One region of the Streptomyces sp. CA-294286 genome, then DNA from elsewhere that is predicted to be linked to it. Evidence: riboswitches for the same ligand, from Rfam matches in the RefSeq annotation. Region 1 holds a riboswitch; the other holds the start of a gene.
What was found. Region 1 has a riboswitch for glycine ahead of gcvT (glycine cleavage system aminomethyltransferase GcvT). Riboswitches for the same ligand answer to the same signal wherever they lie in the genome.

Region 1 (7,572 bases):
GAGCAGTCGCTTGTCGCGCTCGTCGGCGTTGGTGAGGAGGGTGACCTCGATGTTGTCCGGCAGCGCCTTGCGCAGACCGTCCGTCTTCGCGTCGTAGCTCGCGTTGCGCGAGAGCTTCAGGCCCTTGTTGGGGCTGTAGCTGTCGAACTTGTACGGACCCGAGGAGAACGGCTTCAGGCCGTACTTGGTCTTCGTGTCCTTGTCCTTGCGGACCGGCGAGTTCGTCGGCATCGCCAGGATCTGCTCGAAGTCGCCGTTCGCCTTGGGGAGCTTGAAGACGATCTTCTTGTCCGTGGGCGTCTGGATCGCGTCGGTGCCCTTGGGGTCCTTGTAGGGGCCCTGGAACTTCTTGTCCGGGTCCAGGATGTCGCGGAGGTAGACCGGGCCTCCGGACAGCGCCTCCTGCGACCACTGGCGCTCGATGCCGTACTTGACGTCCTGGGAGGTGATTTCCTTACCGTCCTCCCACTTCACGCCGTCCTTCAGCTCGTACGTGTAGGTCAGGCCGTCGGGGCTCACGGTGGCCTTGGCCTTGGCGAGGTCGGGCTGCAGCTCGATGGACTTCTGACCGGGCGCCGGGCTGTAGCTCACGAGCTGACGGCTGTAGAAGCGCGCGAAGTCGAAGGCGAAGCCGTAGTACATCATCGTGGTGTCCCACGAGTCCGCGTCCTGGACGCCGACGAACTTCAGCGTCCCGCCCTTCTTGTCGGACGGGTTGGCGATCTTCTCGACGCCCGCGTTGAAGCCCGCGCCCTTGGCGTTGCTGCCGCCGTTGCCGCCGCCGTTGCCGTCCTTGCCGCCACCGCCACAGGCCGTGGTGACCAGGAGCGTGGTGGCCGCGACGGTCGCGATGGCCGCGACCCTCCGCATGCGCATACCGGTTGATTTCACTGTCTCGCAACCTCCGTGAGTAATGCGGCCCTTGCGAACAGGGCTGGTCTGCCGTGCCTCGAATGAAGACCTGGGCTCGAATGAAGGGGAAGGGGGCGGGGTGCTCAGCGGGACCCCTTGGGGTCGATCGCATCCCGTACGCCGTCGCCGAACAGGTTGAAGGCGAGCACGGTGACGAAGATGGCCACACCCGGCACGATCATGTACATCGGATCCGACTGGTAGTACGCCACCGCGTCGGAGAGCATCGCTCCCCAGGAGGCCGTGGGCGGCTTGACGCCGACGCCCAGGAAGCTGAGGGCGGCCTCGGTCAGGATGTTGGTGGGGATCATCAGCGTCGTGTAGACGGTGATCGGCGCCACCAGGTTCGGCAGCAGTTCCTTGACCACGATGTAACCGCGCCCGGCGCCCAGGCTGCGCGCCGCCTCCACGTACTCGCGCTCGCGCAGCGACAGCACCTGGCCCCGGACGATGCGTCCGATGTAGGGCCAGCCGAAGAAGCCGATCACCAGGATCATCACCAGCAGCCGCACGCCGCTTCCGGTGAATCCCAGGAAGGTGCTCGGCATGACGGAGATCAGCGAGATGACGAAGAGCAGCTGCGGGAAGGCCAGCAGCATGTCCATGACGCGGCTGATCACGGTGTCGACCCAGCCGCCGAAGTAGCCGGCGAGCGTGCCGAACAGCGTGCCGAAGACGACGGCGACGACCGCGGCGAGGAAGCCGACGAGCAGGGAGACCCGGGCTCCGTAGACGATGCGGATGAAGACGTCCCGGCCGCTGGTGGGCTCCACGCCCAGCCAGTGGTCACCACTGATGCCGCCGAACGAACCGAGGGGAGTACCGAACAGCGGGTCGATGAGGCCCTCGTTGCGGGCCTCGGGCGTGTGGCCCGTCAGCGAGGAGATGACCGGCGCGAGCAGGGCGATGATCACCAGGAGCAGGACGACGACACCGCCCGTGAGCGCGAGCTTGTCCCGCTTCAAGCGCATCCAGGCGATGGCCCACAGCGAGCGCCCCTCGATCTTCTTCGCCGGCGCACCGGTCACGACGTCCGCCGTCGCGGGTTCAGCCGCGGGTGCGTCGTGCAGTGGTGTCGTCATCGTGGTAGCGACCCCTCTCGGCCAGCGGTCACCGGCCCTTGCTGCCGCTGGTGGCGGCCAAGCTGTCTGTCGAACACAGGGCGAACGCCCCTTGCTGCGGGGAGTCTTCAACGCGGGCGCACCGCCCCGCCAGACCCCCCGGCCAAAGGATGCGCAACCGTGACGCTTTCTGCGGTGTTCCGGTATCCGGACGGGCAATAACGCCGGGCGAACAGGGGGCAATTGGGATCAACATCCTGCATGACGTCTCAACTGCCGCGCATAGCAGTCAAATTGGTACAGACACCAACTTCACGCCGCGCAAGGGGTTTTGCCCCGCGGGGAGGGCTTTGGCACAGGTCGCAACTGCGCGCCGTGCAGGGAGTTCCAAGGCGTCGGGGAGGACTTGGGTACAGGTCACAACTGCACGCCGGGTACAGGGAGCTTCGTCCCGCGGGGAGGGCTTTGGCACAGGCGTCAACTGCGCGCCACACCCCGGGTCCTGTCCTGCGGGAGGGCTTGGGCAGGCGTCTCAGTACGCCCGCGACGGGGGGTAGCCGTACCCCGGAGCACCGGTCGGAGCCGGGGCGTGCGCGTCGCGGTCGTAGAACGGGCGGGCGTTGGCGCGCAGCCACATGCCGACCGGGTCGTGCTCGTCGGTCATCGCCACCGTGGACACCGGCAGCCCGTCCGGGACGACGCCGATGGACTGCTGCATCATCGCCCGCACCGCCTCCACCGACTGCCGGCCGGTGTCGTACAGGTCGAGGCCGATGGCGAGGTAGGGGGCGCCGAGCGCCGGCTGCACCCAGGCGCGGCTGAGCGCCCGGACCGCCGGGGTGCGATGGGCGTTCTGCGACAGCTGGGCATAGAACTGCGGGATGTCCAGAGCGGGTTCGGACATCCGCAGGGGTCCGGCGGGCATCCGGTCGAGACCGGTGGCGATGCGCCGCAGGTCGAGCCAGGGGATGCCGACGCCGCCGCCGGGGGCGTGCGGATTGAGCCAGACGCCCCAGCGGTCGGGGTAGAGCGCGCGGGCCAGGTCGATGCCGGTGGACACTTCGTACGCCCGGTTCCAGCCGCTCGCGGCGAGCTCCTGGGCAGAGGTGACGCAGGGCGCGTAACCGTAGCCGTCGACCTCCATGTTCCCGTACTGGGCGTCGGGGGACCCCGCGGTGCCGTGCCAGAGCAGCATCCACAGCTTGCCGTCACCGAGGGCGTGCAGCAGCGCCTCGTACGCGTCGAACCGCCCGGGGGTCACCTGGCGCAGCATGTGCTCGACCTGTCCGGCCGCCGCGGTGCCTGACGCGCTCACCCTGGGTCCCGCCCCTCTTCGATTCACCGTGTCGACGCCGGCCACACGCGAACGGATCGCCCCGTGTGGCGAGGTCATCCAACCAGCTTAAGCGGCTCTGCTGACACCGGGCCGTAGTCCGCACCGAAGTCTTCGGTCCTCTCCGTGAACCGGGGTGACGACGGTGCTCCCGTACGGCGGGCCCGGGGCCTTCCCGGTCGGACACGCGCTCCCCCGAGCCGGGCGCACGCTCCCCGCGGGCCGGGCTCGGCACTCCCCCGAGCCGCGTCGGCCCTCCTCGCGCGCCGGGCGGCCGCAGCTGCGGTCCCGGCTCAGTTCTCCCTCTGGTAGAAGGGCCGCACCCGCTCCAGCATCCAGTCGGCCACCGGGTCCTGCGCCATGTCGAGCAGCAGCAGGTGCACCGGCCACTGCACGGACTCGCGTCCCAGCGCCCGGCCCAGCGCGTCCATCGGCGCGTTGCGGTCCGCCGCCTCCCACGACGAGAGCTGTACGCCGACGAACAGCTCCGGATCCCCGCCCTCGACGCTGGCGAGCGTCCGGCGCGCGGTCACCACGGTGCCGCTCTGCTGGAACTCGCCTGCCGCGGCGGCCAGGAAGTCGACCGGTTCGTCCTGCCAGTCCGGTTCGAAGAGCCGCACCCGGCCCCCGGTGGCCGGCCCGTCCAGCGGCGTACGTCCCGCCCTGCACAGTTCGGCCACGGCGGGCGGCGGCAGCGGCACGCCGACGGCGCCCTCGGGGTTCACCACGATGCCCAGCTGCGGCGGCAGCCCCCGGGCGAACTGCACGGCGGGCGCGACCGCGAACGGCATGCGGGGGCCGGCGACGCGGCGGAACTGCTGCTCGGAGCTGAAGACGGGGACGTACGCCTGGCCGTCGAGTTCCGTGGTGGGCAGGTCGAGGGGTCCGCTGTCGGGGCCGCCGCCGTTGGGCAGCGGAACCCACAGGGAGCTGCGGGCGAGGACCTCGACGATGCGGGGGCCGGCGGCGGGACTGCCCAGGGAGGCGACGAGCACCTCTTCGAGCTCGTTGCCGGGCCAGTCGGCATCCGCGGGGGGCCCGCCCTGCGCCCCGCCCGGCCCCGGCGTGCCGTACGCGCCCTGCGCTCCGCCCGTCTCCTGCACGCCGTACGGGTCGGGTGCGCCGTACGGGCCCTGCGTGCCGTCCGCCTCCTGCACGCCGTACGGGCCCGATGTGCCGCCCGCCTCCGGCACGCCGTACGGACCCGGGGTGCCGTACGGGCCCGGCCCCGCTCCGTCGTACGCGCCGTTCGTCTCCGGTATCTCCACGGACCGTTCCCCTTCTCGGCTTCCACCCGCTCCCACGCTGCGCGAACGAGCCTAGCCGGGGTCCGGCCGCCCCCGTCCCCGTACCCCTCAGGCCCCCTCGAAGCCGATCTCCCGCAGGGCCGCCGCCGCCTCCCGGTCGAGCAGTACCGCCGAGGCGCATCCCGCGGGCAGCCGTTCGTTCTCCGCGTCGCGCACCAGGGTGCCGACGGCCTTGCGGTGCCGGGCGAAGGCGTAGCCGGACACTCCGCGTCCGCGCTCCCGCTGTCCGTCCCTGGCCACCTCCGGCGCCACGTCCAGCAGGACCAGGCGCAGCCCGCGGCCCCGCCGCCGCGCCTCGCGCGCCAGCCACCGCCGTACCCATGCCTGTGTGCCGCAGTCGTGCACGACGACGCTCGCCCCGGAGCGCAGCACGCTCCGCAGCCCCGCGTAGTGCGCGAGCCGCACCAGCGGCCGGTAGAGGGCGTACGGAAGCCGGTCCGGCACCCGCTCGGCCCAGCGCTCCCGCACGTCCTGCGAGTCGATCGTCCGCACCCCGGTCGCCGCGCGCCGGATCAGCGTGGACTTGCCGCTGCCGGGCAGCCCGGACACCACCACCACGTCACCGGTCGTGAACATCAGTCGGCGCGGGCTGCGCCCCGACCGTTCCCTGAGGTCGCGGACCACCGGAGCCGGGCCCGGCCGTACCGTCCTCGCGCCCGCCGGCAGGCCGGCCTCCACCCCCGCCGTGGCGACCCCGCATGCCAGACCGCTGGACTGCTGCAACGCCCTCACCCCTCCCCCTGCCGGGTACACCCTCACCCTTGCCCAAGAAGTGTAAAGAAAAGGCAATACGGGACAAGCGATTTGCCGACGTGGGGGGGCGTGCAATGATGTGCGCGCCAGGCACCCCCTGCGCATCACCCAACTTCACAACGGCCGAATGAACCCGCGCGGGAGAGTTCGGGGCAGCAGTGCCCCGGACGCCGAAGGAGCAAGCTCCTCCCTTGAATCTCTCAGGCCCCGTACCGCGCGGGCGAGGCAGATCTGAAAAGCGGGCCGCCCCGGGCGGCCCCACCCAAGGTGCAAGCCGGACGCATGCGGATGCGGCGGCGAACCTCTCAGGTTCCGATGACAGATGGGGAGGACAGTCCTCGTCGTCATGCCCTGGGAGTCTTTCCTCATGAGCACCGCTGCCCCTCGCAAGACCGCCCTCGACGCCCTGCACCGCTCTCTCGGTGCGACCATGACCGACTTCGCGGGCTGGGACATGCCGCTGCGGTACGCCTCGGAGCGCGACGAGCACAACGCCGTCCGTACGCAGGCCGGGCTCTTCGACCTGTCCCACATGGGCGAGATCACGGTGACCGGTCCGCAGGCCGTCGACCTGCTGAACTTCGCCCTCGTCGGCAACATCGGCACCGTGGGCCCCGGCCGCGCCCGGTACACGATGATCTGCCAGGAGGACGGCGGCATCCTCGACGACCTGATCGTCTACCGCCTCGCCGACGCCGAGTACATGGTCGTCGCCAACGCCGGCAACGCCCAGGTCGTGCTGGACGCCCTGACGGCCCGCGCCGAGGGCTTCGACGCCGTCGTACGGGACGACCGCGACGCGTACGCCCTGCTCGCCGTTCAGGGCCCCGAGTCCTCCGGCATCCTGAAGTCCGTCACCGACGCCGACCTGGACGGCCTCAAGTACTACGCGGGCCTTCCCGGCACCGTGGCCGGCGTCCCCGCGCTGATCGCCCGTACGGGCTACACCGGCGAGGACGGCTTCGAGTTGTTCGTCGAGCCGCAGCACGCGGAGAAGCTCTGGCGGGCGCTGACCGAGGCGGGTGCGGGCGTCGGCCTGATCCCCTGCGGTCTCTCCTGCCGCGACACACTGCGCCTGGAGGCGGGCATGCCGCTGTACGGCAACGAGCTCACGACGAAGCTCACCCCCTTCGACGCGGGCCTCGGCCGGGTCGTCAAGTTCGAGAAGGACGGCGACTTCGTCGGCCGCGACGCCCTGGAGGCTGCCGCCGAGCGGGCCGAGTCCGCGCCGCCCCGCAAGCTGGTGGGCCTGATCGCCGAGGGCCGCCGCGTCCCGCGCTCCGGCTACCAGGTCGTCGCCGACGGCCGCGTCGTCGGCGAGGTGACCTCGGGCGCGCCCTCCCCGACCCTGGGCAAGCCGATCGCGATGGCGTACGCCGACGCCGCGCACGCGGCTCCCGGCACGACGGGCGTCGGCGTCGACATCCGCGGCACGCACGAGCCGTACCAGGTCGTGGCGCTGCCGTTCTACAAGCGCCAGAAGTGACGCACGCCGCATCATCGGAGGCGTACGCCCGTCTCATCACGTAAGACCCTGTTCCTCAGCACTCCCCCGCATCCAGGAGAATTCAGCCATGAGCAACCCCCAGCAGCTGCGTTACAGCAAGGAGCACGAGTGGGTCGCGACGTCCGAGGACGGCGTCGCGACGGTCGGCATCACGGAGTTCGCGGCCAACGCGCTCGGTGACGTCGTCTACGCCCAGCTCCCCGAGGTCGGCGACACGGTCACCGCGGGCGAGACCTGTGGCGAGCTGGAGTCGACGAAGTCCGTCAGCGACCTGTACGCCCCGGTGACCGGCGAGGTCACGGAGGCCAACCAGGACGTCGTGGACGACCCGTCGCTGGTGAACACCGCCCCGTTCGAGGGCGGCTGGCTGTTCAAGGTGCGCGTCACGGAGAAGCCCGAGGACCTGCTCTCCGCCGACGAGTACACCGCGCTTTCCGGCAGCTGAGAACGCCGGCACCTGAAACGCCCGAACCCCTAGGGACTCGTCTGATGTCGCTTCTGAACTCCTCCCTCCACGAGCTGGACCCGGACGTCGCCGCCGCAGTCGACGCCGAGCTCCACCGCCAGCAGTCCACCCTCGAAATGATCGCCTCGGAGAACTTCGCCCCGGTCGCGGTCATGGAGGCCCAGGGCTCGGTCCTCACCAACAAGTACGCCGAGGGCTACCCGGGCCGCCGCTACTACGGCGGCTGCGAGCAC
Region 2 (7,572 bases), 4.1 Mb from region 1:
AGCTGCTCGACGGCGTACCCGAGGTGGCCGCCGAGTCGCCGACTGTGGGCCGGATGGGTCGCGAGGAACTGCTGGCGGCCGCCGAGGTGGCGTCGAGCGATCTCGGCGAGTGGGAATCGTACGGACTGATCTCGCCGCTGCCGGACGGCGGCTACGACGCCGAGGCGGTCACCGTTGCGAAGATCGTGGCGGATCTGGGCCGCTTCGGCCTGGAACCGCGCCACCTGCGGGCCATGAAGGCCGCGGCGGACCGCGAGGCGGGGCTGATCGACAACATGGTCGCCCCGCTGCGCCGGCACCGTAACCCGCAGACCAGGGCGCACGCCGAAGCGACCACCAGGGAGCTTTCGGGGCTCACCGTACGACTGCATGCGGCGCTGGTACAGACGGCGCTGAGGTCCGGCTCGAACTGAGCCGGAACGGAGTGAACAGGAGCCCGACTACCCAAACCGGTCGGGCACGTCCTAGGGTTGCTGTGTGAACGAGCTCGACGTCGTAGGTGTCAGGGTGGAAATGCCCAACAACCAGCCGATCGTGCTCCTGCGTGAAGTGGGAGGCGATCGGTACCTTCCCATCTGGATCGGACCGGGTGAGGCCACGGCCATCGCCTTCGCCCAACAGGGGCTCGCGCCCGCCAGGCCGCTGACGCACGACCTGTTCAAGGACGTGCTCGAAGCGGTGGGCCAGGAGCTCACCGAGGTGCGGATCACTGATCTGCGGGACGGCGTCTTCTACGCCGAGCTGGTCTTCGCCAGCGGAGTGGAGGTCAGCGCGCGGCCGTCCGACGCCATAGCGCTGGCCCTGCGGACCGGAACGCCGATCTACGGCAGTGACGGTGTGCTGGACGACGCGGGGATCGCGATTCCCGACGAGCAGGAGGACGAAGTGGAGAAGTTCCGCGAGTTCCTCGATCAGATCTCGCCGGAGGACTTCGGTACCAACAGCCAGTGAGCTCGCAGCCCGGTCGGTTCACCCGACCGGGCTCGATGCTCTCCGGGATCGACCATCCGGCCGGTCCGACGGTGCTCGACGCGGAGGGTCTCGTCCGAGGTTTCAACCGGGCGTTCTCAGGGCATTCAAGTAGCCTTACCCCGAAGAGAGGCAGGGGAAACCACTCTCAGGGTGATTATCACCCGGCGTGCCGAGTGTGGCGATCGTTGACGCACCCCGGGTGACTGCCTACCGTCGACAAGGCAGGTCAAGGACGGAGGTCGGCGTGAGAATCAGCGGCGACGGTACGGCGACGGGCGGGCCGTATCCGCTCGGCAGTTCGGCCGACCCCACAGCAAGTCAGCACCCCGTCACGGCGGCTCGTGCCGCCGAAGCGGCCGACACGGTCGGATACAGGGGGCCCACCGCCTGCGCGGCTGCGGGCATCACGTACCGCCAACTGGACTACTGGGCGCGCACCGGGCTCGTCGAGCCGAGCGTGCGGCCCGCGTACGGGTCGGGGACCCAGCGGCTCTACAGCTTTCGCGACGTGGTCGTCCTCAAGATCGTCAAGCGCTTCCTGGACACCGGGGTCGCGCTGCAGAACATCCGGGCCGCGGTGCAGCACCTGCGGGCGCGGGGGTTCCAGGACCTGGAGCGGATGACGCTCATGAGCGACGGGGCGACCGTCTACGAGTGCCTGTCACCGGACGAGGTCGTCAAACTGCTCCAGGGCGGTCAGGGAATCTTCGGGATCGCCGTGGGCGTGGTGTGGCGGGACGTCGAGACGGCGTTGTCGCAACTGCACGGCGAGCGGGTCGACACCGGCGAGACGCTGATCGGGAACAACCCGGGGGACGAGCTGGCCCGGCGGCGCAACAAGGCCGGATGAGTCCGGTGGCGGCTGCCCGGCCGGGGCGCCGAGCGGCCCTCGCCGGGGCAGCCCCGGGCAACCGGCCCGGGTGCCCCTTGGCCGCGGTCCGCGGGGCGAGCGGCTGTTCCGGGCGATTGTCAGTGCCGTAGGGCAGCATCGTCGGTGTGAGAAGTGAGCCGACCGTCCTGCATCTCGACATGGATGCCTTCTACGCCGCGGCGGAGCAGGCGGCGAAGCCCAGCCTGCGCGGGAAGCCGGTCGTCGTGGGTGGGCTCGGGCCGCGCGGAGTGGTCGCCACCGCCTCGTACGAGGCGAGGCGCTACGGGGTGCACTCGGCGATGCCGATGGCGCAGGCGCGGAGGCTGGCACCCCACGCGGCCTATCTGATGCCGCGCTTCACCCTGTACCGGGCCGTCAGCGACCAGGTCATGGAACTGCTGGGACGGCTGTCCCCCCTGGTCGAGCCGCTGAGTCTGGACGAGGCCTTCGTGGACCTGGAGGCGGGCGGGTCGGCCGATGACGCGGAGTCGGCGCGCGCAGTAGGGGAACGTCTTCGCAAGGACATTCGTGCGATCACCGGGCTGAGCGCGTCGGTCGGACTCGCAGGTTCCAAAATGCTGGCGAAGATCGCCTCCGAGCGCGCGAAACCCGACGGGCTGATCGTCATCGAGCCGGGCACGGAGAGAGAACTGCTCGCGCCCGAGCCGGTACGGATTCTGCCGGGGGTCGGGCCGGCCACCGGGGACCATCTGCGACGGGCCGGGATGACGACGGTCGCGGACCTGGCGTCGGCAGGAGAGGACGAGCTCGTCCGGTTGCTGGGGAAGGCGCACGGCGTATCGCTGTACCGGATGGCGAGGGGCATCGACGACCGGCCGGTGGTGGCGGAGCGGGACGCGAAGTCCGTGTCGGTCGAGGACACCTTCGACATGGACCTGCACGACCGGGCGCGGGTGCGCAGCGAGGTGGAGCGGCTGGCCGAGCGGTGCGTGCAGCGGCTGCGGGGGGCCGGTCGGTCGGGGCGGACCGTGGTGCTCAAGGTGCGGCGGTTCGACTTCTCGACCTTGACGCGGTCGGAGACCCTGCGGGGGCCCACGGACGACCCCGCAGTGGTGCGGGAGGCCGCAGCGCGGCTCCTGGAGGGCGTGGACACCACGGGCGGGGTGCGGCTGCTGGGTGTCGGCGTGACGGGGCTGGCGGACTTCACCCAGGAGGACCTCTTCGCGCAGGCGGCGCGGGAGGCGGCGGACGGTGAACGGGGGATCGAGGGGGAGCGGTCGGTGGGGGCCGTACGGGGGGTGGAAGGCCCGCCGGGGAGCGGGACCGAGGAGGAGCCTCCGCGGAAGGGGACGCGGGGTCCGTTGAGGCCGGAGGGTGAGGTGGGGAAGGAAGCGGCGGGAGTCGGGGGGAGTCCCGGCGGAGGTGAGGCCGGGCCCGGTCCTCCTGTGCCGGGGGCTGCCCTGGGAGACCTGACCCCGGAGGCGGTCGCGGAACGGCGGTGGCACGCGGGGCAGGACGTGCGGCACGCCGTGTACGGGGCGGGCTGGGTGCAGGGAAGCGGGGTGGGACGGGTGACGGTGAGGTTCGAGGAGCCGGGGTCGGAGGGGCCGGGGCGGGTGCGGACCTTCCGGGTGGACGACGTGGAGTTGGAGGTGGGGGAGCCGTTGCCGTTGGTGGGGAGAGAGGGGTGAGGGGTGGGTGCGCTGCGGGGAGCGCCGGGGAGGGGCAGACGGACTGTGCGAAGGGGACGGGCGCAGTGGCGGGGTGGAGCAGGGCGTTCGCCTGAGGGTGGGGTAAGGGAGCGGGACGCTTCCGCGTGAGGTCCGCCTTCTTGCCCGCCCGTTTCGCCCCCGGGGGCGGCCCCGCCGCCCAAGGGGGCAGTGCAGGGTGGCGGGCCTTGCCGCTCAAGGGGATCGCGTGGGAGCGCGGCCCCGTCCTCCAAGCGGGTTGGCGTGGGGGCCGTCGCTCAGGAGGGCCGGCGTGCGAGCCGTTGTTCAAGGGGATGGCGCGCGAGCGCGGCCCCGTCGCCCGAGCGGGCTGGCGTGGGGGCGGTCGCTCAAAGGGGGCGGGGTAGGGGTCGTCGCCCAAGGGGCCCAAGGGGGCGGCGGAGGGGGCCGTCGCTCAAGGGGGATGCCGTGGGACGGCGCCGCGCCGTCAGCGGATTAGGGGGTTTCGTTGGCGAGGGTGCCGAAGTCCTGGTCGGGGGGTGCGGGTGCCGCGGCGGTGTGGAGGCCGTAGTGGCGGTAGAGCTGGAGCTCCTGTTCGGGAGAGAGGTGGCGGCCCACGCCGAAGTCGGGGGCGTCTTTGATCAGGGCCTTGTCGTACGGGATACGAAGGGTGTTGCCCACCAGGTCACTGGGTTCCAGGGGGACGAAGGCGTCCCTGCTGAAGAGGCCGGTGCGGACGGCGGCCCACTCCGGGACGCCGGTGGCGTCGTCCAGGTAGACCTCGTCCACTGTTCCGATCTTGGCGCCGTTGCGGTCGAGTGCCTTGCGGCCGATCAGGCTGCGCGGATCGATGTCGGTCTGCACGGTCCCTCCAACTGGTCGCCACTCCTGCTCGAACCCCCGTAAAGCACTACGAAAGAGCAGTTTTGAGAGCCTGGCCACTCGAGGACTCGGGAAGAGGGCGCGCTGGTAGGCTGGCGAAGGCTGCTGACCCCGTGCGGGAGAGTCCTCCGGTGCAATGTCCGGAGGCGCCGAAGGAGCAACTCCTCCCCGGAATCTCTCAGGCCCCTGTACCGCACGGACGAGGTCACTCTGGAAAGCAGGTCGGGTGACGGGCACGGCGTACGCCGGTGCGTGATTCGGCCTCACCGACGGTGAAAATCGGGGCGTCGATCGTGACGTTCCGGTGAAGCTCTCAGGTTGAGATGACAGAGGGGGAGGCCGTCCGGGTACCCGTGCCGTGGTGCCCCTCGCAGGTCGTGTCAGACCAGGAGGCCTTCCGCAGATGACCGCCAACCGTATTTCGCTCGAAGAGCTCGAACGTGGCATCCCCTTCGAGCAGCGTCACATCGGACCCGACGGCGAGGCGCAGGCCAAAATGCTTGCGCAGGTCGGTTACGGATCGCTGGACGAGCTGACCGACGCCGCGGTGCCGGACGCCATCCAGAACGCCGACGCGCTGGGGCTGCCCGACGCGCGCACCGAAGCCGAGGTGCTGGCGGAGCTGCGCACCCTCGCCGACCGGAACCAGGTCCTCGCCCCGATGATCGGGCTCGGGTACTACGGCACCTTCACTCCGCCGGTGATCCTGCGCAACGTCATGGAGAACCCGGCCTGGTACACGGCGTACACCCCCTACCAGCCGGAGATCTCGCAGGGCCGGCTGGAGGCGCTGCTCAACTTCCAGACCATGGTCGCCGACCTGACCGGCCTGCCGACCTCCGGCGCTTCGCTGCTCGACGAGGGCACGGCAGCCGCCGAGGCCATGTCGCTCGCGCGGCGCGTGGGCAAGGTCAAGAACGGTGTGTTCCTGGTGGATGCGGAAACGCTTCCGCAGACCGTCGCCGTGCTGCGGACCCGGGCCGAGCCGACGGGTGTGGAGGTCGTCGTCGCCGATCTGACGGCCGGAATCCCGGCCGAGGTGGCCGAGCGCGGCGTGTTCGGTGTGCTGCTGCAGTACCCGGGCGCCTCCGGAGCCGTCCGCGACATCAAGCCGGTGATCGAGCAGGCGCACGGGCTGGGTGCCGTCGTGACCGTTGCCGCCGACCTGCTCGCGCTCACCCTGCTGACGTCACCCGGTGAGCTGGGCGCGGACATCGCCGTCGGTACGACGCAGCGGTTCGGTGTCCCCATGGGCTTCGGTGGTCCGCACGCGGGGTTCATGGCCGTACGGGAGAAGTTCGCACGCAGCCTGCCCGGCCGCCTCGTGGGCGTGTCCGTGGACGCGGACGGCAACAAGGCGTACCGGCTGGCTCTGCAGACCCGTGAGCAGCACATCCGTCGTGAGAAGGCGACGAGCAACATCTGTACGGCGCAGGTGCTGCTCGCCGTGATGGCAGGGATGTACGCCGTCTATCACGGTCCGGAAGGACTCAAGGGGATCGCGCGGCGCACGCACCGCTACGCGTCGATCCTGGCCGAGGGACTGCGTGCGGGCGGCGTGGACGTCGTGCACGGACAGTACTTCGACACGCTGACCGTACGGGTGCCGGGCCGGGCCGCCGACGTGGTGGCCGCCGCCCGCGATCACGGCGTGAACGTACGGCTCGTGGACCAGGACCTGGTGTCCGTGGCTTGCGACGAGACCACCGCGCGCGCCCAAGTGGCGGCGGTCTGGGCCGCGTTCGGTGTCGAGGGCGACATCGAGGCGCTGGACGGCACCGTCGGCGAGGCGCTGCCCGAGGGCCTGCTGCGCACCGACGAGTTCATGGCCCACCCGGTCTTCCACCAGCACCGTTCCGAGACGGCCATGCTGCGGTACCTGCGCAGGCTCGCCGACCGCGACTACGCGTTGGACCGCGGCATGATCCCGCTCGGCTCCTGCACCATGAAGCTGAACGCGACCACCGAGATGGAGCCGGTGACCTGGCCCGAGTTCGGGCAGATGCACCCCTTCGCGCCGGTCGAGCAGGCCGCCGGCTACCTCACCCTCATCCGTGAGCTGGAGGAGCGTCTGGCGGAGGTCACCGGCTACGACGCGGTGTCCATCCAGCCCAACGCCGGGTCGCAGGGCGAGCTCGCCGGGCTGTTGGCCGTACGGGCGTACCACCGCGCCAACGGTGACGAGCAGCGCACGGTCTGTCTGATCCCGTCCTCCGCGCACGGCACGAACGCGGCGAGCGCGGTCATGGCCGGGATGAAGGTCGTCGTGGTGAAGACCGCCGACGACGGCGAGGTCGACGTCGAGGACCTGCGGGCGAAGATCGAGCAGTACCGGGACGAGCTGTCGGTCCTGATGATCACCTACCCGTCCACGCACGGCGTCTTCGAGGAGCACGTCGCCGACATCTGCGCGACCGTGCACGAGGCCGGCGGCCAGGTGTACGTCGACGGCGCCAACCTCAACGCGCTGGTGGGCCTCGCCAAGCCCGGCAAGTTCGGCGGCGACGTGAGCCACCTGAACCTGCACAAGACCTTCTGCATCCCGCACGGCGGCGGCGGCCCGGGTGTCGGCCCGGTCGGTGTGCGTGCGCACCTCGCCCCCTACCTGCCGAACCACCCGCTCCAGCCGTCGGCCGGCCCCGAGACCGGCGTCGGACCCATCTCGGCGGCGCCGTGGGGCTCCGCGGGCATCCTGCCGATCTCCTGGGCGTACGTACGACTCATGGGCGGCGAGGGCCTGAAGCGGGCGACGCAGGTCGCGGTGCTGGCCGCGAACTACATCGCCAAGCGTCTGGAGCCGCACTACCCGGTGCTCTACACGGGCCCCCACGGCCTGGTCGCGCACGAGTGCATCGTCGACCTGCGGCCGCTGGCCAAGGCGACGGGCGTGAGCGTGGACGACATCGCCAAGCGGCTCATCGACTACGGCTTCCACGCGCCGACCATGTCGTTCCCGGTCGCCGGCACGCTGATGATCGAGCCGACGGAGAGCGAGAACCTGGCCGAGCTGGACCGGTTCTGCGAGACGATGATCGCCATTCGCGGGGAGATCGAGAAGGTGGCGGGCGGCGAATGGCCCGCGGAGGACAACCCGCTGCGGAACGCACCGCACACGGCTGCCGCACTGGGCGGCGAGTGGACGCATGCGTACACCCGTGAGGAGGCGGTCTTCCCGGCCGGGGTCTCGGCGGCCGACAAGTACTGGCCGCCGGTGCGCCG

Region 2: it holds a riboswitch for glycine, as region 1 does, so the genes downstream of both, gcvP (aminomethyl-transferring glycine dehydrogenase) here and gcvT (glycine cleavage system aminomethyltransferase GcvT) in region 1, are expected to answer to the same signal.

The regions. Positions count from the first base shown of each region.
Region 1 covers NZ_CP192005.1:1,356,481-1,364,052, forward strand. Annotated here, with positions in the region: gene ACQPZG_RS10605 (ABC transporter substrate-binding protein) at 1-876, opposite strand, end outside; gene ACQPZG_RS10610 (ABC transporter permease) at 996-1,994, opposite strand; gene ACQPZG_RS10615 (enhanced serine sensitivity protein SseB C-terminal domain-containing protein) at 2,506-3,288, opposite strand; gene ACQPZG_RS10620 (enhanced serine sensitivity protein SseB) at 3,600-4,301, opposite strand; gene ACQPZG_RS10625 (AAA family ATPase) at 4,662-5,336, opposite strand; glycine riboswitch at 5,495-5,591, shown strand; glycine riboswitch at 5,592-5,698, shown strand; gene gcvT (glycine cleavage system aminomethyltransferase GcvT) at 5,734-6,852, shown strand; gene gcvH (glycine cleavage system protein GcvH) at 6,941-7,318, shown strand; gene glyA (serine hydroxymethyltransferase) at 7,363-7,572, shown strand, end outside.
Region 2 covers NZ_CP192005.1:5,499,112-5,506,683, forward strand. Annotated here, with positions in the region: gene ftsR (transcriptional regulator FtsR) at 1-413, shown strand, start outside; gene ACQPZG_RS29030 (bifunctional nuclease family protein) at 478-951, shown strand; gene ACQPZG_RS29035 (MerR family transcriptional regulator) at 1,217-1,822, shown strand; gene ACQPZG_RS29040 (DNA polymerase IV) at 1,969-3,495, shown strand; gene ACQPZG_RS29045 (PRC-barrel domain-containing protein) at 3,967-4,335, opposite strand; glycine riboswitch at 4,460-4,557, shown strand; gene gcvP (aminomethyl-transferring glycine dehydrogenase) at 4,757-7,572, shown strand, end outside.